Regions from separate parts of the Paenibacillus cucumis (ex Kampfer et al. 2016) genome, predicted to be linked through region 2. Evidence: riboswitches for the same ligand, from Rfam matches in the RefSeq annotation. Region 2 holds a riboswitch; each other region holds the start of a gene.
What was found. Region 2 has a riboswitch for thiamine pyrophosphate ahead of thiC (phosphomethylpyrimidine synthase ThiC). Riboswitches for the same ligand answer to the same signal wherever they lie in the genome.
Positions count from the first base shown of each region.

Region 1: linked by a shared signal. The riboswitch ahead of H7T88_RS16650 (thiamine phosphate synthase) and the one ahead of thiC (phosphomethylpyrimidine synthase ThiC) in region 2 are both predicted to bind thiamine pyrophosphate.
Region 3: linked by a shared signal. The riboswitch ahead of H7T88_RS24870 (ABC transporter substrate-binding protein) and the one ahead of thiC (phosphomethylpyrimidine synthase ThiC) in region 2 are both predicted to bind thiamine pyrophosphate.

Region 1 is NZ_JACLIC010000025.1:81,231-88,294, reverse strand. It holds gene H7T88_RS16665 (thiazole synthase) at 1-321, opposite strand, end outside; gene thiS (sulfur carrier protein ThiS) at 405-608, opposite strand; gene thiO (glycine oxidase ThiO) at 605-1,849, opposite strand; gene H7T88_RS16650 (thiamine phosphate synthase) at 1,927-2,646, opposite strand; TPP riboswitch at 2,906-3,015, opposite strand; gene H7T88_RS16645 (ABC-F family ATP-binding cassette domain-containing protein) at 3,055-4,608, opposite strand; gene H7T88_RS16640 (hypothetical protein) at 4,663-5,685, opposite strand; gene H7T88_RS16635 (hypothetical protein) at 5,672-6,223, opposite strand; gene H7T88_RS16630 (hypothetical protein) at 6,220-6,618, opposite strand; gene H7T88_RS16625 (ABC transporter permease) at 6,635-7,064, opposite strand, start outside.
Region 2 is NZ_JACLIC010000051.1:61,491-68,554, forward strand. It holds gene H7T88_RS26990 (hypothetical protein) at 1-95, shown strand, start outside; gene thiC (phosphomethylpyrimidine synthase ThiC) at 174-1,967, opposite strand; TPP riboswitch at 2,394-2,507, opposite strand; gene H7T88_RS27000 (IclR family transcriptional regulator) at 2,669-3,412, opposite strand; gene H7T88_RS27005 (alpha/beta hydrolase) at 3,841-4,863, shown strand; gene H7T88_RS27010 (Fe-Mn family superoxide dismutase) at 5,117-6,421, shown strand; gene H7T88_RS27015 (S-layer homology domain-containing protein) at 6,502-7,064, opposite strand, start outside.
Region 3 is NZ_JACLIC010000045.1:96,741-103,804, reverse strand. It holds gene serS (serine--tRNA ligase) at 1-179, opposite strand, end outside; gene H7T88_RS24880 (hypothetical protein) at 826-1,005, shown strand; gene H7T88_RS24875 (DUF2798 domain-containing protein) at 1,060-1,545, opposite strand; TPP riboswitch at 1,686-1,798, shown strand; gene H7T88_RS24870 (ABC transporter substrate-binding protein) at 2,015-3,055, shown strand; gene H7T88_RS24865 (MTH1187 family thiamine-binding protein) at 3,614-3,904, shown strand; gene H7T88_RS24860 (ABC transporter permease) at 3,904-4,662, shown strand; gene H7T88_RS24855 (ABC transporter ATP-binding protein) at 4,712-5,563, shown strand; gene H7T88_RS24850 (TatD family hydrolase) at 5,666-6,475, shown strand; gene nfsA (oxygen-insensitive NADPH nitroreductase) at 6,661-7,064, opposite strand, start outside.

The DNA of each region.
Region 1 (7,064 bases), on a different contig from region 2:
GAGTAACGTTACTCCGTCTCCGATGACTTCGACTTTTATCATATCACAAAGCCCCGAAGCTCGCGCAAGCTCAGCGATCCTTACGGCTTCTTCCGCAGTCGAAGCACCCGCCGTATTGGGTAGCAATGTGTATTTGCTCAGATCCAGCGTATCCAGAAAGTGTTGCTTGCCCGCCTCCTCCAGATTCAGACGACGTACAGCAAAGGTCAGCACCTGGGTACCTGAAGCTTCCACAGCCTGACTCTGTACTTCCATATCGCTGAACTTGCCTGTTCCAAGCAACAACCTTGACTCAAACAAATATTTACCAATCGTTAACATCATTCAACCTCCTAGGTTTTAGCAAGTTTCAACTACCAACTACTCAATCAACAAGATTCAACCACGCCTGTGAATCACTTTGCTTAGCCGCCTCCGACGAAATGAACAATCTCAATCCGATCTCCTTCTCTTAGTGTTGTTGTTCCATGGTGATCTTTGGTCAAAATATTGCGATTCAACTCAACCACCACGGTTTTCACTTGTAAGTTAAATGATTGCAGTAATTTGTCGACACGATTTAACCCGTCGTCAACCTCCATCTTTTGGCCGTTCACGATAATGTTCACGACATAACCCCCTTTCTGTTCAATCGTTCAGGCGAAAATGCTTCGATCCCGATCTCTTCGGCACTCTTGCCCTCTACCATGTCTGCGATCCAGCGACCTGTTATTGCACTAAGCAATATCCCATTACGAAAATGTCCATACGCTGCATACAAGCCTGAAATCCCTTCACATTTGCCTATATACGGCAGCCCATCAGGGGTGGAAGGTCTTATACCTGCCCATGCCCGCACAAAGTCCGCCTCCTTGATTCCCGGAACCCAATAACTTGCCGCTCCAATCAATCGTTGCATACTATTTGCCGATACACTGTGATCTTTTCTTCCTGGCAAACTGGTTGCTCCGATCCATACCTCTCCGTTTGCTTTCGGAACAATATAGACATCTTCTGCATATACCGTGCGATCGGGTCTGCCTCCAGCCTGATCTGTAGTAAACCGAACGGCCATAATTTCACCTTTCACCGGACTTGAAGGCAAAACGATCCCCACTTGATGCATGAGTTGCTCCCCGTGTAAACCAGCAGCTATGATAATATGTTTGCAACACATCTCTCCCTTAGCCGTTTTAATCCCTTGAACACCATGCTTATCTACGATCAGCTGAACATCTTGAACTCCTTCCAAAATGCGGGCACCCATCATTTCAGCTGACCTCGCATAAGCTCTTGTCAATGACACGGGCAACACTTCGCTCTCCAATGATCGGTAATAAGCGCCGTACGTATCCCGATTCAACCACAACGCTTCTCGTTGCACTGTGCTTCGATCCCACCAAAGTTGCTGCACTCCGGAAGTGGTATTTCGTCTATCCTTGTATTTACTTAGATCACCGTATGAACGAAACGGTGTGATAAATCCGTTGCGCCGTAAGCCAAGATCCATACCTGTTAAAGCGGATATTTGCTCTTTGTGCTTATGAAGTAATTCCCTACTGTCATATGCGGCTTGTGCCATGAGTGGATGAGCAAAATCCTCACTATCTGCTGCCAGCATGCCGGCAGCTGCACATGAAGCTCCGCTAGCAATCTCCGACTGCTCAACAAGCAGTACTTCCTGACCTCGGGATGCCAGTTCAAAAGCAATCGCACAGCCTATGACTCCACCGCCCACAATGATTGTTTCTGCATGAAAGGTTTCTGGTTTCTTAGTTGAAGTTTCGGATAGCGGTAGCCGCTTAAACTTATCTTGTTCACACGATGAGTCGATCACTTCCTCGGGTTGACTCGGTCCTCTCTGTACCATTTTGTCATCTCCTTGTTTGAACAACATTCCGATCTTATTAGGTTGGCGTCATTTCCAACTTTTTGATCGAGAAACATTCACTTCACCGCTTCCACAGCCTGTTTAAGAAGCGCAGCAGCATGAGCAGGGTTTGCATGTTTTAACACACTTGAGATCACAGCAGCACCCCTGGCTCCCGCAGACCTGACGGCCCGAATGTTATCTGGCTGAATCCCCCCAATTGCAATAACAGGCACCTTGACACTGGAGCACACTTCCGATAACGCATCTAATCCCCTCGCTACAGAATCCGGTTTGCTTGCACTTGCGTACACATGCCCGAAAAAAAGGTAATCCGCGCCATACTCTTCGGCAATTCTCGCTTCATGCAACGAATGCACCGATATCCCCAACCGGAGCCTCAAATCATGCTTGTTCTCCGGCTTTACCATTACTTTTGCCCTTTCCAGCATATCTTGGCTCCAATGTACCCCTTGATAAAAATAGCCTGACGAATATAGGTTCGCACCGTTGATTACAATGCGGGAAGCTGGAACACCCGCTTCTGCCATCAATTTGGCCCAGTTAAAACATTCCTGTTGCGAGAGTTGCTTTTCCCGGATATGAATGTAATGCACATAAGGCCAAATATCTTTGACTGCCTTCAACATGACTGACTGTTCCGCTTTATTCGTAGATATCACATGTAACTCAAAAAAGTCTTGCTCTAGTCCACAGGTTGGTACAGATTTATCTGTCCGCTTGTACCACTGGTCTGTTGAAGTTTTACCTGATTCATGAGCATCATAATCAAACATCAAGGTATGCAATCTCGTTCTCGCTCCTTTCAGCTACAGGCTTGGAGAAGTAGTAATGACAAATATAAAACCAAAAAAGCCACTCCCGTAGGGGAGTGGCTGCGTATAAACAAAGGTTCAGTTCAATCACAAGCGTCTGACAAATACCTGTTAAACAGTTTGATAGTCAAATCTATAACTGTTTATTTGATATTGAACCGCTTGGCATCACGATGTAATAAAATCCTGTTCTTACGTTAAGAATCATTACTATCGTTTTCGCTGAAACGCGCCACTTCCCTACGCTGGTATGATCCAGATCAGGTGCAAAGGGTCCGGAATCGCATTCTTCCATCTCAGCCGCATCGTGCGGCCCCCCCAGTGTTCATATGAAGTTGTAGCCTATATTACCACAACCGGTTTTTTTTGTCATCGTGCTTTTTCGGACCACTCTTCTACATCCCACGTTTTGGTGACCCAGCCTTCATAAAAATCCGGTTCGTGCGATACAAGTAAAACGGTTCCTTTATATTCCTTCAGCGCCCGCTGTAGCTCAGCCTTCGCCGTTACATCCAGATGGTTTGTCGGCTCATCAAACAAGACCCAGTTGCTCTCACGCATCAATAGTTTGCACAAACGGACTTTGGCTTGCTCCCCCCCGCTCAGCATGTTAAGCGGACGCGTAATATGCTCATTTTTGAGCCCGCAACGTGCAAGATGTCCTCGCACCTCGTTCTGCGTTAGATGTGAAAACTCGTTCCATACATCATCGATCGGTGTAATATTCCCGGCTCGCACTTCCTGTTCAAAGTATGCCGTCTCCAAATAATCTCCAAGAAACGTTTTTCCGCTTATTGGCGCTATTTTACCCAAGATTGTTTTAAGCAGTGTTGATTTACCTACCCCGTTACACCCCACAATCGCGATCTTTTCACCACGTTCAATCGTCATGGTCATCTTAGGTAGTAATGGATACGTATAACCGATCTCAAAATCAATACCTTCAAAAACGGTTTTGCTGCTTGCGCGGGCATCCTTGAACTTAAATGTTGGTTTTGCTGCTTCGTCTGGTCGATCAATTCGCTCGACCTTTCCAAGTTGTTTTTCCCGGCTTTTCGCTCGACCAGAGGTCGAAGCTCGAGCTTTGTTTCGTTGAATGAAATCTTCCTGCTTTTTGATGTATTCCTGTTGCTTCTCATAGGCATCAATATGCTGTGCTTTCTGCATATCCGCCATTTCAAGAAATTTCTCATAGTTGGCCGCATAACGCGTCAATTTTGCAAATTCCAGATGATAAATGACATTAACCACTTCATTCATGAACTCTGTATCATGGGAAATCAATAGAAAAGCATATGGGTAGTCTTTCAAATATCTAGTTAGCCACTCAATATGCTCTACATCCAGATAGTTTGTCGGCTCATCCAACAAAAGGGCAGTGGGTTTCTCCAACAACAATTTTGCAAGCAGGACTTTCGTACGTTGTCCACCACTGAGAGCTGCAACATCCCGATCAAGGCCAATTGCATTTAATCCCAAACCGTTTGCCATTTCTTCCACTTTCACATCAATCAGATAAAAATCGCCCTGTTCAAGCTGTTCCTGAATATCGCCCATTTCTTCAAGCAACTGCTCAAGTTTGTCTGGATCGGCATCAGCCATCTGATCCGTAATGGCCATCATTTGCTTCTCCAGTTCCAGTAGCGGCAAAAAAGCATCTTTAAGCACATCACGAATGGTCTTGCCTGGTGTTAACTTCGTATGTTGATCCAAATAGCCATATCGAACTTTTGGCGTCCATTCCACTTTACCGCTATCCTTAAGCAATTTTCCGGTGAGAATATTCATTAGGGTTGATTTTCCGGCACCATTAGCCCCAACCAGACCCACTCGTTCTCCAGCAAGCAGACGAAACGAAACATTTTTAAATAACGTACGGTCTCCAAAATTGTGACTGACGTTCTCTACTGACAATAAACTCATAAGATGAGACTGCTCCTATCTATATACATTACTTTTAGTTCACGTTCCAAAACCCTATTCTAGCACAGGTTCAGTCTTTTCTGAAAGTAATGACACTTGCGCGAAGCAATCATATTCGAAATAACCTCTGGCCGCTGCCTGTCTTGCAGTTGTAAACACCTCTTCAGCACGAAAACCGGGGTTACAGGTGGCAGGATAATGATATTTTATGCCTGTTTCGGGATCAATCCCGCCAATGATCGCTGTTTTTTTGACTAGCCGGCCTCCACCAATGGCATAATTGTTAATCTTCTGACCCCCTACAGCGATCCCCTGTATAAAAGCCATAATACCCGTATCATTGATCGAATTGTACCAATCTTCCTGCGAGACTAAAGGCATCGTGAATAGATAAGCGACACCATTTCTCCTGGAAAATTCATTATGTCGATTGATTACGTCTGCAAGCTCTTCCTGTATTCGGGTCACGATCCGGCTACGCCGCACCTGTTCAAAAGTTGTAGAGTCCTGAAGCAATGGAATCGTGGAATTCGAGGCCAGCTCCTGCTGAAATCCTTCGATCCATTTCCCTGCACCAGCATCATAAGCATACACATAACCGTCAAGTGTGAAATTAATGCTATTTCCGTCTGAATCTGAATATGTATAAGGTTTTTTGGGACTCCACACATGTCTATGAGACTTTTCCATCTCCCCAGTCATCTCGGTTTCCTTGGCAAAAATGTAATAACCATCATAATCCAGAACTACAATCGCTGGAATATAATCAAACATATGTTGAATAGCTTCCTTGTCATCCTGTATGCCCATGTTTAATGCCATCGTTTGGGTAAAGGTAGTCAATGCTAGTTCCTTATCCGCTTTAACAAACTTGGCAGAATCATAACCTGCTTCAGCATGTTGTTTTTCATTCTGGTGCATGACCGCGCCAGCATCCATCACTGCGGTTTGTAACGCTGTTTTGTAGCGATAAGCCAGTTCATTGGCCTCTTGCGCATCTTGCGTATGAAACGAGAGGATATAAAATAACGGAAAGAAAATGAGAATAAACACGATAGAAAGCTCAGTAATCTTCATTCAGTACCATACCTCCATAAGAAGCAAAAACCGCAGAAGCCTGAACTGTACCTTGTAACCATTCTCGTATCATCATGGAAGGTGTGCGGTTGGTACTCTTAAGACTCACGGTGAAGAAGTCACCCATATTGAGCGTATATCTGCGCCCGGGATCATCGACGGACAATGTGCTAGACAACGGATATAACCGCTCCTGAATCTGTGACAAGTAGTATGCATCATGAACAACCTCGTATGTACCCGTGAAGCTACTCTGAATCATCGGATCTGAATACTGGGGGACATATTTTTTGTGTAAATGTTCCATGGATATGTCATAGTTATTGCCCGTTTGGGCTAACTGTTCTTGAAACTCCGCGAGCATTCGAGGTGAGATATATCCCTTGGTGCGGACAGCATCCACAAATCGTATGACACTCTGAGTCGCTGTCAAGCGTGCAATATCATCCTGACGTTCAGCAGTCTCGGCTGCAGGATACACATAGAGCAGTAGAACGGCAAGCAATACCGCAAACAATTTGGATACTGCATTGATCACGGTCTCTGTACCTCCTTCCAAAAAGAAAGCTTTAACAATTCACCCGATGCACTTCGGTTATATTCAACTCGATAATTCCCATCCAGCTCAACCGGAATCATAGCTGATCGATGTTCAAGTGGATCAACCACATACTCATGACCGTCTAACTCAACATGAACCCCTGTACCTGTCATTTGCCGCACCGTATGCAGAACCTCAGCTCCGGTGTATCCGACAAAACCACCTGTAAGAAGTGTCGTATGAACTCTTCCTTCCATAGCCGCATTTGTTTTCACCCTGTCATTCAAGGCTTCGTTTAAAATACGGATATTCCACTGCCCGTACAGGCAGGCTGTCACAAAAAGGACAACCGCCGTACAGAACAGCATCATATGCTGTGTGTTCCGGGTCATATTCAACCAGCTCCAGTCAGGATTGCTGGAATATCAGACCTCTAACCACATTGGATCGGTCTTTAACGATAATGGCCTTAAATTTACCGCTTGGATTAACGTATTGATTGTCCTTTTCACTCATCGTCTGATTAATGCTGCCTACCTTGTCATCAGGTGCAATGACAGAACCATAGTCCGCATTATTAACGTCCTGAGAGATGTTGAGCTGATTACCGTACCACTGTCCGCCTTTGTTTTTACCTGTAATAACCTGAATACCAAACTGGTCCTTGTCCGCGTATTTCCGTAAAGCATTGGTCACTTGTGATCCACTGATGGTTGTTCCGTCATACACCGTAAATGCTGCCTGAGAAAGCTCGGTTTGAATATCTGCAAAGTTATTCTGGGCTGTTTTCGTTGCCTCCTGAGCCGAAATAAATAACAACACCACAATCGTAATCAAA
Region 2 (7,064 bases):
GGTTCCTGGAGATGCCGCCTGAAAATCAACAGGATGAAATGAAACATCTCTGCTTCTCAACCGCAGCCGTCTATGCAAAAGGATATTACGAGTAACCTACAACTTAACATAAAAAAGTGACCCAAGCTCAGGCACTACAGTCCTGTCGGGTCACTTTTTTCAGTTGTGGAAGCTTACGACCTCGCCCGATACTCCTCAGCCTTCGCCTGCATCCCGGCGGCTACTGCTTCATCATCGTTCAGGCCGCGATCTGCGGCAAAGGCACGGATGTCCTGCGTGATGCGCATACTGCAGAACTTCGGTCCGCACATGGAACAGAAATGTGCTTCCTTCGCCCCTTCTGCGGGTAACGTCTCATCGTGGTAAGACAGTGCCCGTTCTGGGTCAAGTGACAGGTTAAACTGATCTCTCCAGCGGAACTCGAAGCGTGCCTTCGACAGTGCATCATCCCGGCGCTGAGCGCGTGGGTGGCCTTTGGCTAGGTCTGCGGCATGGGCAGCTATTTTATAAGCGATAACCCCTTCACGTACATCATCCTTGTTCGGAAGCCCCAGATGCTCCTTTGGAGTGACATAGCAGAGCATAGACGTACCAAACCAGCCAATCATCGCTGCCCCAATCGCAGACGTAATATGATCATATCCCGGTGCGATGTCTGTGGTCAGTGGCCCGAGCGTATAAAACGGCGCTTCCTGGCAGATCTCCATCTGCAAATCCACATTCTCCTTGATCTTGTGCATCGGCACATGCCCCGGCCCTTCAATCATCACCTGCACATCATGCTTCCATGCAATCTGCGTTAATTCCCCAAGTGTGGCGAGCTCCGCCATCTGTGCTTCATCATTGGCATCGTAGATGCTACCTGGACGCAGTCCGTCCCCGAGGGAGAAAGCAACGTCATACCTTTTCATAATCTCGCAGATTTCTTCAAAATGAGTGTACAAAAAGTTCTCCTGATGATGTGCCAGGCACCACGCCGCCATAATTGACCCGCCTCTAGACACTATTCCCGTCATCCGTTTCGCTGTCATCGGAATATATCGGAGCAACACACCCGCATGAATTGTAAAATAGTCCACGCCCTGCTCCGCCTGTTCAATCAGCGTATCCCGGTACAACTCCCAAGTGAGGGCCTCCGCCTCGCCATTTACCTTCTCCAGTGCCTGATAGAGCGGCACCGTACCAATCGGCACTGGGGAGTTACGGATGATCCATTCCCGTGTGGTATGAATGTCTTTGCCTGTGGAGAGATCCATTACCGTATCCGATCCCCAGCGAACAGCCCAGGTCATCTTCTCCACCTCCTCCTCGATAGAGGAAGATACAGCGGAATTACCTATGTTGGCGTTGATCTTCACGTGAAAATGACGCCCAATCAGCATCGGCTCACTCTCCGGGTGATTGATGTTGGATGGAAGAATAGCCCGGCCGCTCGCCAGCTCCTGCCGCACGAATTCAGGCTCTACGCCTTCACGAATAGCGGCGTACTCCATCTCGGGCGTAATCAAGCCCTGCCTTGCATAATGCATCTGTGTGACAGAGCGTCCAGCCTGAGCACGTAGCGGTTGACCGCGGAATCCCGGGTACTCCTCTGCCCCGGCTCTCCGTCCTCCCGCCTTCAATCCGTTATCCTCCGGCTTCACTGCGCGGCCCTCATATGCTTCAACGTCACCGCGCTCCATAATCCAGTGATTTCGGAGCGCAGGTAATCCCTTCCGAATATCCATCTGGAATTCGGGATCGGTCATCGGGCCGCTCGTATCGTAGACACGCAGCGGCTCATTATGCTCCACCCCTTGGGGAGTATTCGTATCATGAAGGGCAATTTCACGCTCCGGTACAGCAATGTCCGGTCGTGAGCCCTGAATGTAGACTTTGCGGCTGCCCGGGAAGGGTTGTACCCCTCCAGCCGCTCCGGTTTTCTTTTCCACCGGATGACCATCGCGCCCTGTTTCCTCTATTCCCATCTGTTGCCCTGTTTGGTTACCTGTATTCATGTCTCCTGTTTCCTCCTCTGTGATCTTCATTTGCCCATATCGTCCACCAATGTGACAGCTTTGACTTACCACACCTGTCTGGAAAAAGCAGAGCACAGAAGCACAGCAGGATTGACCCTGCATAAGCAGCTAGAATGATCCAAAAGACAACTTTTATGTACAATCAGCATGAGCACGAAACACGAGATCACTTCTCTTAGAAGTCCAGGCATATATGCCGCAATTATTGTGCTGTCACTTCCAAGGTGAAATACAACAACTGAATCTCTGCTTGCCGCTGTAAATAAAAAAAGCCGGTTCCGAAGGAACCGACTAATGTCCATCACCATACACGCAACAAGGGCCACCTGCTGCAATACAGCATGGATCCCGGGTTAACGTCTGTGGTGTCTGTGGTCATATGGCCGATTACTTCCCTACGCTGGTATGATCCAGATCAGGTGCAAAGGGTCCGGGATCTCATGCGATCCCGTCTCAGTCCGGACAATTCGGACTCCCCCAGTAACGTAAACGTATTGCGACAATCAAGCCGCTGTTCAACTTAAAATATGACATTCAACCGACCCCGCTGGGTCGTCCATTACAGAGTAGCGTAATCTGGGCTTAAATTCAACCTTAATATTCCAGAGAGGAAATTCCCTTCGAGCAAAACTTCATGCAAGAGCCTTCCCCTATGGCAACATAAGTCCCATTTGTACAGCTGCTTCTTTCAACACAGGCGCGTACTCATGTAATGTCTCTTGCGAGAGCCTGCTAACAGGTCCAGACACGGAAAGCGCTGCTGCAATGTTGCCTCTGCGATCCATAATTGGCACAGACACAGCGGCAGCTCCCGGCTCGCGTTCCTCATAGCTGGTTGCGTAGCCACTCACTCGAATGTCTTCCATTTGTGCCAGATAGACGGCCGGATCGATAAATACTGGCCATTCCGGGCCGTTCATCAGTTCCTCCCGATCCTCATCAGCGGCAAAAGCCATTAATACTTTGCTGGAGGCTCCTACGGAAAGCGGCAGTCTGACCCCTACAGGTGCAACCCGCCGAATCGCCTGATCACTCTGCACAGCCTGAATCCGAATCCGTTCACCGCCGTCACGAAGGTAGAGACTTACGGTTTCGCCCAAGCGATCACGCAGCCTCTCCATTGCAGGTAACAGCAAAATTGCAGGATCGTCACTACGTGACATATGCGCTGACAGCTCCCAGATCCGAATACCTAGCCGATACTTTTCGGTTGCCGCATCACGTATTACGAACCCCCGATCCTCCAGTGTAGCCATCAATCGATGTACCGTACTTTTGTGCAAACCGATCTGACTAGCAATTTCAGTGAGTCCAAGATCACTGCGCGTGGTAAAACATAATAATATATCCAGCGCCCGTTCTACAGCCCGGACGGTTAACTTGCGGTCTTCCATGGCATGATGCCCTCCTCATGTTTCATCACATGAAACTTGGTTACATAAATTATATGAGAAACGGTCTCATCTGTAAACCAAAAAGAACCGTTTTGAAGATGATCTGAAAACAAAAAAATGAACAAGGATATCCAATTGGCACATCGTAATCTCCTGTAATTTACACACTATGGAATTGTTACCTCTACATCTTAAGAACTATATAACAATTGCGTAACAAATACCTCCAATCAATTGACTTTGACTATATCGGGACATACGATAAAGATAGAAACGAATTTAGATAAAATATCAAAAGCGTGACTTTAGCATTAGGATGCCATTGTCATGAATACGTGCTAAAAAGTACCTATATGCTATTTTCATATCGTTATGATCTTGTCCTTGTCCATATTAATCCTCAACCGAAACTCAAAGGAGGGGCGTGCATGTATCCGACATCCCAGAGCGAAGCCCCGCTGCATACCAAAGTGTCCGATCTGCCCTCTTCGTTGTCACCGAGGCTGATTCGGTTCAAACATATTGTCGTAGCGTTGCTGCTCTCCGTTGTATTTTTTCTGTTGTTTTGTTTTATTGCCTTACACGGTTATATTGCTTGGGTGCTCTCCAACCCTACGGTCGCACCGGTGTTTTCGAACCCGATGCAGGCCAAAAACATGAAATATGAGGACATTACATTCCCTGCGGCCGACGGTAGCAGAACCATGCAAGGCTGGTATATCCCTGCGAATACCGATACGGGCAAAACCATCATCTTCAGCCACGGTTATGGAGCCAATCGGGAGGAAACCTGGGTGCCTATGTATGACCTCGCCCATTACGCGCACCAGCTCGGGTTTAATGTGGTGATGTTCGATTACGGCTTTGCCTCTCAGGTCAACCGAGCGGTAGCAACAGGTGGTAAAGCTGAGTCTCAGCAATTGCTGGGAGCTATTCAGTTTGCTAAACAGCGCGGAGCACAGGAGCTGGTCGTCTGGGGATTTTCCATGGGAGCAGGCACGGCTCTGCAAACCGGACTGCTAACCAAAGAAGTGGATGCCATGATTCTGGACAGTACATTCCTGCTGGAGCCGGATACGCTGTACCACAACATTCATAATCAGATCAATCTGCCGCGTCAGCCTACGCTCGAGATTATGAAGTTGCTCTTCCCGATCTTGAACGGTACCGGCTTGCAGCAAATCCCGTATCAGGAAGTGAAGAAAAAGGACTATCCGTTCCCAATCTTCTTTATTCATGGTACAGAAGATGAGAAGGCCCCTTATCCGATTGCCGAACAACTTGCCGCTAATCAGACGAATCCTTATTCAGAAGAATGGATTGTACAAGGCGCGCATCATGAACTGATCTTCCGGGAGCATCCGAAGGAATATCTACGCCGTGTGTCGATTTTCCTTAGTCATGTGACGAAAACAAGCAGTGAGGATGTGCAACAAAACCGGCAGGAATAAGCTAATTTCGTCCGTAGTCCTGTTATGTTATCTTGTTAGCTGGCAGAAATCTGCAGGTAACGAGCGATTAGGAATATGCTTTTCACCAATCCAAATGATATACAGCATTTCGATGTGTTTAGAGCCCTCCGGGGCTCTTTTTTTATACACATAGGACAATGCGTCCCAAGAATACACTGTTGAGACAGAGCAAAGGTAATTGGACGAAGAGCGGATTCGAAAAATAATCTGAAAGATTGGAGGTATAACGCATATGAACTGCGATGGATACGGTCATCTGCTTCCTCTACGGACGCTGGAAGAAATCCGTTTCTGGAAAGAGCAAGAGAAAGAACATACGCTCATCATTCGCACACTGGTTCCTGACCTTGAGCCCTCCTACGTTAAACTTCTGGAAGAATGGGAAGCAGCCTTTGCGAACAGTGAGCGAGTGGCGAATCAGTTGATAAAACAGCTGTTGCCTGCAACCCAGCCGCCTGCCCCCTATATCATGCGAAGTATCGATCAACTCGTCCAGACAGCAAAACATCAGTCCAAAGAGTTTATCAAGCAGCTTTATATTATGCTGGAGCGCAGTGCAGCGGTGCGTGCGGTCCCACTTGCTCAAACCTTCATCTTGCATATCATCCGCGAATCAGAATATTTCCTGGGGGTATTAGAAACCCTGAGCCAGCCCGGCATTTTGCGTGAAACAGAACCACCCTCATCGATGTTGCTAGAGAATGCACTACACAACATTAAATCCAAAGTTGCCCAAGACACGCGTCTAGAAGCAACGGAATTACAAGCATCTTTAGCCGGGCAAACCAATACCAATACCAGTATATCCCCTTCGGCTTCCGCGCAGGTGCAATCGTCGTCACTCCAACCATCAACGGCTGGGACGGCTCCTGCCGAAACGCTGCCTGCATCTGCCCCGGTAAGAGAAAAGCCGGTTCCTATTGGCGGACACACGTTACCTCCCCTCCCTTACGCGTATAATGCGCTGGAACCGCACATTGACGAGCTGACAATGCGCATTCATCATGACAAGCACCATCAGTCCTATGTGGACGGTTTGAACGTTGCGGAGAAGAAACTCGCCGAATCCCGGAAAAAGAATAATTTTGAGCTCATCAAACATTGGGAGCGTGAGCTAGCTTTTAATGGAGCAGGACATTATCTGCATACCATCTTCTGGACCATTATGAACCCAGCAGGCGGCGGCAAGCCTACCGGAATGCTTGCAGAGCAGATCAAACGTGATTTTGGCAGCTATGAAGCATTCAAAAATCAATTTACCGAGGCAGCTAACAAGGTGGAAGGTAGCGGGTGGGCAATGCTGGTCTGGAGTCCGCGAGCACATCGTTTGGAAATTTTGCAGGCTGAAAAACATCAAAATCTGTCCCAATCGGATATCGTTCCACTCCTGCCACTAGATGTATGGGAACATGCCTACTATCTCAAGCATCAAAACGAACGCAAAAAGTACATCGAAGACTGGTGGAATGTCGTCTACTGGCCCGCTGTCGCTGAACGGTACGAAACCGCGCGCAAGCTCCTATGGCCACCTTACTAAGGTAATCTGGTTCCAGCAAACATAAAAAGAGATATCTCCAGTCAAAGACTGAAAGATATCTCTTTGAAACGTGCTGGTCGTCAATCCTTTATGGATGCGGCCTGAATCGCTTGGTAAGCCCAATGGGTATCAGGTACGTCCGACCAGGATTTTAGCGCTGTTGCTGCAGGTTGAAGACCAATCAATTTATTAATCATAGTCACTGCTTCAGCACGCGATACCAGTTTCTCAGGACGGAAGGTACCATCCGTATATCCTGTAAGAACTCCTGCAGCATCAAGCCGAGCGATCGCTTCCTGTGCCCAGTGTTGCTTCACATCCGTGAATGCAGTTGTTGCTTCGGATGTCACTGCTTGTTCAGCTTTCAGCAAATGTTGTAATACGCTCGCCATCTCTGCTCGTGTAATTCCTTGCCCCGGTTTGAAGCTACCGTCTGCGTAACCTGTGAAGTAACTAGCTTGAGTAGCAGCAGAGATACTGTCATAAGCCCAGTGGCCAGCTCTAACATCAGTAAATGATGCTTTACTATCAGACTCCACAGTACCTGTTACACGCGTAATGAGTGCCGCCATCTCTGCTCGTGTTACGAACCACTCCGGTTGGAAACGACCATCTGCATAGCCGCGAATATAAGGTTTGGCTG
Region 3 (7,064 bases), on a different contig from region 2:
TTCCCGATCTCAGCCGATAGTGTATTACGCTGACGACGCGATTCTTCTGTTTGCTGCAAAAGTACCTTGCGCTCGTCATCCCGCTGTAGTAACACAGCAATATCCACCTTGATCTTTTTCCCGTCTGCCGCCGCCTGAACCTCTTCTGCATGTGCACGAACCCACTTCATGTCTAACATGATCACCGTCTCCTTTGGCTAAAAAAATACAAAGAGCGCCCTCATCCCTTGGGACGAGGAGCGCTCTGCTCGCGGTGCCACCCAACTTGCCAAATCAGTTCAAATCTCCTGATCAGCCTCTTGGTCCGCGATAACGGGCGGTTCCGGTTAACTTGGGATAATTTCAATTCGCTCCCTGGCGAAAACGCCTCTGAGTTGGATTCTCTTCAACGGCATGATCCGATCTGTAATTGTGTTTCTCAGTATATACGAAGACAGAACAACATTGCAACTCATATATGCCCGTTTACGTATCTTTCCAAAGCTGGATCAAGTACAATTGAAATAACTTCTAAAACAACAAGGGGTGAATTTATGTTTTTCTTCATCATCTTTCTGTTGATTAGTTTATTCGGACTCGTCTTTGGAATCAGAGCCCTGCTCATACCGAATTCCTGGCCTTTCAACCGGAATAAAGACGAGTTAATACTTTCCGACATCATACGTATTAAATTCAGAGGTATTTTCCTTCTTGCAATTAGTATCGTCATGGCTTTAGCTTCCATTAAACAATTAGTCGAGTAACCGTTTTTCAAATATATATGAGTTGTCCTATATAACAGTTCAGACTATGGTAAATTAAGCTGTCGAGGGGAGAAGATATTGCATGAATATGGACCCAAACCATCTGAATTCATCCGAGGGCGAAGCCGCCAAACAAAGAGCAGATGAACTTGCCCGCCAAGCCCAGCGAGGTTCATGGTTGAGCGGAGTTTTCACTACCATCATTATTGCCGCTGTGGTTATTGGTATTTTGTTTTGGATCGCTTACGCTAGAACTTCTTAAACCACAGGATTGCCCAGGAAATACTTTTGTTATGATGGATAACGATACGATGATTTAAACCGACGCAACGGCTGCTGGTTCCTTGAACAACTTGCCAAATACATAACGCACTAGCGGCCCGAGTACAATCAACTGATAAGGCAATGCCAGACCGAAGTTACGTACAATCGTATGAAGATACGCATTGATTACGGAATCTCCTTCTAGCTGACCTGCAGTATAGGCTGTAATGATGCCATATAAAGACATGAGCAAAACCATGCCGATTACCATGAAAAAGGACATCGTAACTAAACCTTTAATTTTACTCGACCTCGCAAATGAGAAGGAAAATGTGATTTTTCTCGCTATCGGTCCCACGATGAACGACTCCACCAAAAAGGCGATGGCAAAACAGATTACAAATTGGAGCAATAGCTGCGGCACGGACATCTGACTTAACATCCCCGTATGCCATAGATTGAAGGTCATCATCACTACGACCATTCCTGTACACATCATAAGTCCAAAAATCACTTGTTGTTTCTTGCTTACTGGCAATACACTCATCCTTTCTGTAACTTGGATCATTATAGACAATCGGGCTACACTCACATAAGTGAACATTCTGTGAACGATTTACCGACTAGACACACTCCCGTCACTGGCCTATAATTACACCTAGTAATGCCCGTAACTTCATAGTTTCCCAGGGGAGTCGGAATTGGCCGGCTGAGAGTGTATCCCATCAAGATACTAACCCTTAGACCTGATCTGGATCATGCCAGCGTAGGAATCGGAGTATATTGCAACGGCACAGCTATAAGCTGAACGCCACTCTCTCACGCCTGCACGCGTCCCAGATTACGGGGCGCTTTTTTTGTTTTCTTTTGACAAGCAGAAACAGAAAAATGACGTTATTCGGATAACCCGCACGTATAAATCCGTCGATTTATGCAAAGGGATTGGATATGAAGCCAAGGAGTACCCCCGTGCCATCCGGCCGGACATACCGAAGGAGAGAAACACGATGAAATGGCGTAAAACGATGGGAATGTTACTCATGTGTGTGCTACTCGTTACCGTAGCTGCATGTGGTGGCAAAGAAGCCGCTCCAACAGAGCAGCAAGGTGCGACAGGTTCGGACCAAACCAACCAGGGGAGCGGTACTGCACGGAAAGATGTAAAGGTCGTGCTCGACTGGACTCCAAATACGAATCATACCGGTCTGTATGCAGCGGTGGACCAAGGTTTTTATAAAGCAGCAGGTTTAAATGTGGAGATTGTACAGCCAGGAGCCGGCGGTGCGGATACGATGGTTGCCTCGGGTGAGGTACCGTTTGGCGTCAGTTATCAGGAAAGTGTAACTCAGGCGCGTACGCAGGACGTTCCCCTTGTGTCGATTGCCGCAGTTATTCAGCATAATACATCCGGTTTTGCCGCTCCAGTGGATCGTAAGATCAAATCACCCAAAGACTTTGAAGGTAAAACTTACGGCGGCTGGGGTTCCCCGGTGGAAGAAGCGGTGATGCAATCCATTATGGAGGGCGAAGGTGCTGACGTATCCAAAGTCAAAAAGATTAACATGGGCGATGCCGACTTCTTCACAGCTGTGAAACGGGACATCGACTTTGCGTGGATTTTCTATGCCTGGACAGGAATTGAGGCTGAATTACGCGGGGAACCGATTGACATGTTATATGTGAAGGATTATGCCAAAGCGCTGGACTATTACACCCCTGTACTCGTGACCAATGAACAGACGATTCAGAAAGACCCTGAACTGGTGAGAGCTTTCCTGAAGGCCACTTCTGAAGGATATCAATATGCGATTGATCACCCTGAAGAAGCAGCGAACATTTTGATCAAAGCTGTTCCCGACCTGGACAAAGAATTAGTACTCGCAAGTCAAAAGTGGCTCAGCCCGAAATACAAAGATGATGCCCCTCGCTGGGGTGAACAAAAGGAAGAGGTGTGGAAGAACTACACCGACTGGATGTTCAGCAAGAAACTGCTGGATAAAGAGATTGATGTAACGAAAGCATACACCAACGAATTTTTACCACAGTAATATTAAATCTAAATGTAACCATGAACTTTGATATTTACACGTTTTGAACGAAGAGGACAGGAAAAACTTGAAGAAGCGAAGCGATCACTTATAGGGCTTTCTATGGAAAGCTACCTCAGAAGTACGCTTTCTCTTGAATTTTTTCCACAGCTTAATGGATAAGTTGAATTTTTTGTACACAAGAAACGGAGAGGACAGAACCCTTCTAAAGAAGCGAAGCAGTCACCCGCATCCCCGAATTTACTCGTCTTGATAATTTAAACTATTTATTTACACCATAACGGAAAGGACAGAAAAAACCTGAAAAAGCGGAGCGGTCGCCTTTATCACCGGATTTTCCCCTTTGGAAAAGGGAATCAAAAAAATCTGGGGATAACAGGGATTGGAAGGTTATTCTGTCATTGAAGTGTCCGTGTAGACATTGAAATATTTTTATAAGATGAATTTAAAAATTCGGGGATAACAGCGATCTAGGGAGGGAACTGCAATCGGAGTGGTATAGAGTACAACGACCATATCTACTTATCCACCCACACCCGAAAGGAGCATTAATCTCTCATGGCAAGTACATTACTCAGTATTCAGGTTATTCCCAAAACACCGAACGGCGAGAACTCCTATCCATACGTAGACCGTGCCATCGAAGTGATTCAGCAATCCGGCCTGAAATATCAGGTCAATGCGCTAGATACCACCATGGAAGGCGAACTGGATGAACTGCTGGAGGTTGTTCGCAAAATGCACGAGGTGCTTGTGGAAGCCGGTAGTCCAAGTATCATCTCCCAGATCAAAATCGCACATAGCCCGGACGGATTCAGCATGGATACACTGACGGAGAAATATCGCTAATGTTTACCTATTTCAGAAGTGTATGGCCGCCCCTTGTGGCGGTTATTCTCTTTATTGCGATATGGCAAGGGGCCGTCTCCCTATTCCACATTGAGAAATGGATGTTGCCCGCCCCGTCCGATATCGCTCGCGAAGCAGCGTCTCAGGCTGACCGATTGGGTATGCACGCCTCTGCAACGATTCAGCTAACCCTTATCGGATTTGTCGCCGGGACAGCGGTCGGTCTGTTCATTGCGATGGTGCTGCATCTGATCCCTTTTCTGAAGTCAGCTTTGTATCCACTACTTATTCTTAGTCAAAATATCCCGACCATCGCACTCGCACCGCTCCTGCTGATCTGGTTCGGCTTTGGCCTGCTACCCAAATTGATTACTATCATTCTGGTCTGCTTCTTCCCGGTAGCAGTCGCTGCCATGGACGGTCTAACACGCACGGATGCGGCGATGATGAACTATATGCGCATGGCAGGTGCGAATCGCCGTCATATTTTTTGGAAACTGGAGCTTCCGCATGCCCTTCCATCGATATTTTCCGGTGTCAAAATCGCCGCCACATACAGTGTCATGGGTGCCATCATCGCGGAATGGATTGGTGCCGACAAAGGCATCGGTTATTATATGATGTTGCAGAAATCGGCTTACCGCACGGATCGCCTTTTTGTTGCCATCATGATTATCGTGGCACTCAGCCTGCTTCTTTTCCTGCTCATTGCGCTGTTAGAGAAGCTGCTCGTTCGCTGGCGCCCACAGAAGCGCTAGTTTTGCATAGCAGAGGTTAACGTATTATGTACTTAGGAAGTGATTCCCTATGAAAAGATACCCGAAGGATAAAACGAATGGTCCGGGTTCCATTTCGGTTCCTCCCGCGCTAGACATTGTTAACTTGCATGTGTCCTTCAAGGAACGGCGGCGGAAACTGTCTGTGTTGAATGGCTTGTCCCTTACGGTACAAAAAGGGGAGTTTGTCGCCATCGTTGGCCCTTCCGGATGCGGGAAAAGTACCCTGTTCCACATCATCGGCGGCCTGCTCAAGCCACAGGACGGCGAAGTGCTCATGAATGGCAAGCAGGTTACGGGACAACGCGGACATATCAGCTATATGCCGCAGCAACCTGCCCTTTTCCCATGGCGAACCATTGAAGACAATGTGTTGCTGGCAGGTGAGATCGCTTCTGCTACAACGTTCACTGCTCCCGTTGCTCCGCGTGCCGAAGCGCTCGCAGAGGCAAGACAGTGGCTGGGCAGCGTTGGCCTTGCAGGCTTCGAGCGGGCATATCCTCATCAACTGTCAGGCGGAATGCAACAGCGTGTTGCTTTCCTTCGTGCACTGCTCAGCCCGCAGGAACTGATGCTGCTTGATGAGCCATTTAGCGCGCTCGATGCTCTGACGCGGAGCGACATGCAACGCTGGTTGCTAGATATCTGGGAACAGAATCGTCGCTCGGTGCTATTCATCACCCATAATATCGAGGAAGCACTACTACTGGCGGATCGGGTCTATGTATTATCCAATCGACCGGCGGCTGTGCTACACGAGGTACATGTTCCTTTTGACCGTCCAAGACGAGATGAAATAACAGAAGAGCCTGCCTTTCTCGAACGCAAACGGCAGATTGCCCAGTGGATGAAAGAAGAACAGCAGAAAGCCCGCCTATCTTGATAGCGCGGGTTTTTAGTTATATTTTTCCTAATATGGGTGATCCGACACCATGAAATCGGCGTTATATATATATATACCTACGATATAAGGAGGCACTCCCCCATGCATTCTCCAACGTTTGCACCATTAATCGATGCCCACATTCATTTTGATAAATACACTCCCGAGGAACAGGAGAAGATGTTGCTAAGCTTACCATCGCATCAGGTCGAAGCCGTCATTGCGGTTTCCATGAATCTGGCTTCTGCTCAGGCCAATCTGGAACTTGCTAAACAGCATCCGCGTTACATCTACCCGGCGTTTGGCTATCATCCCGAACAGCAACTTCCCTCCCTCAACGAGCAAGAAAAGTTCTTTCTTTGGATTGAAGAAAACATTGGACATGCTATTGCCATCGGTGAGGTAGGCTTGCCCTATTACAACCGTGAAGAAGCACAGCGAGCAGGCCTTAGCTTTGACCAAAACGGATATATTGATCTGCTGGAGCAGTTCATCATACTCGCCAAAAAACACCATAAACCCATCATCCTGCATGCCGTGTATGAGGATGCCGATATAGCCTGCGAACTGCTGGAGAAACATCAATTTACACGCGCCCACTTTCACTGGTTCAAAGGATCAAAACAGACCATTCGGCGTATGGCAAACAACGGGTATTATATCTCCTTTACACCCGATATTCTATACGACACGGAGATCCGCGAACTCGCAAGGCAATATCCAGCAGAGCAAGTGATGGCCGAGACCGATGGGCCTTGGCCTTTTGAAGGGCCGTTTCAAGACAAGATGACACACCCGGCTATGACACGTCAGGTGATTCAGGCCTGGAGTGAGGTTACAGGTATGGGAATCGAGCGAGCCACACGTCTTTTTTACCGGAACACCAAGCGTTTTTATCGCCTGCCAGAATAAGAGAACGCAGCAATAAAGCAACACTGAACGAGGGCATAAGCACGAAAAAGCCAGTCGGATTCTTGTTGAGCGGCTCTCCACTAAGCATACGTTGGCATATCCAACTAACCTTGGAGTAGCTGTTCAATTCTGTCCTACTGGCTTTTGAAACTAATTTTGAATTTACTATTAATCTATCTATTTCATTACCGCTTCAAGAACCCTCTGCGTTCAAGGAATGCTCTCACCTGCATACGAGCAGGCTCGGTAAGACGCTTCGCCATGAGTTCAGACCACGGGGTTGCGCGTTCACCGTGGGTACGTTCTTTCAAGTATTCCGTCGTGGTCACATCATACTCCTGAACACCTTCCAGGGTCTGAGCAGGCTGGTAGTGATTATGATGTAATACCGCCTTCACTGGAAGACGTGGCCGGATACCGGTTTCCTGATCCGCAACCCCGATACACATCCCGTATACTGGATAAACGCCATCCGGTAATTGGAGCAATGTAGCTACTTCTTCAATACGAGTGCGGATTCCGCCGATATATACAATGCCGAAACCGAGCGATTCGGCTGCAAGAGCAGCATTCTGAGAAGCAAGGGCAG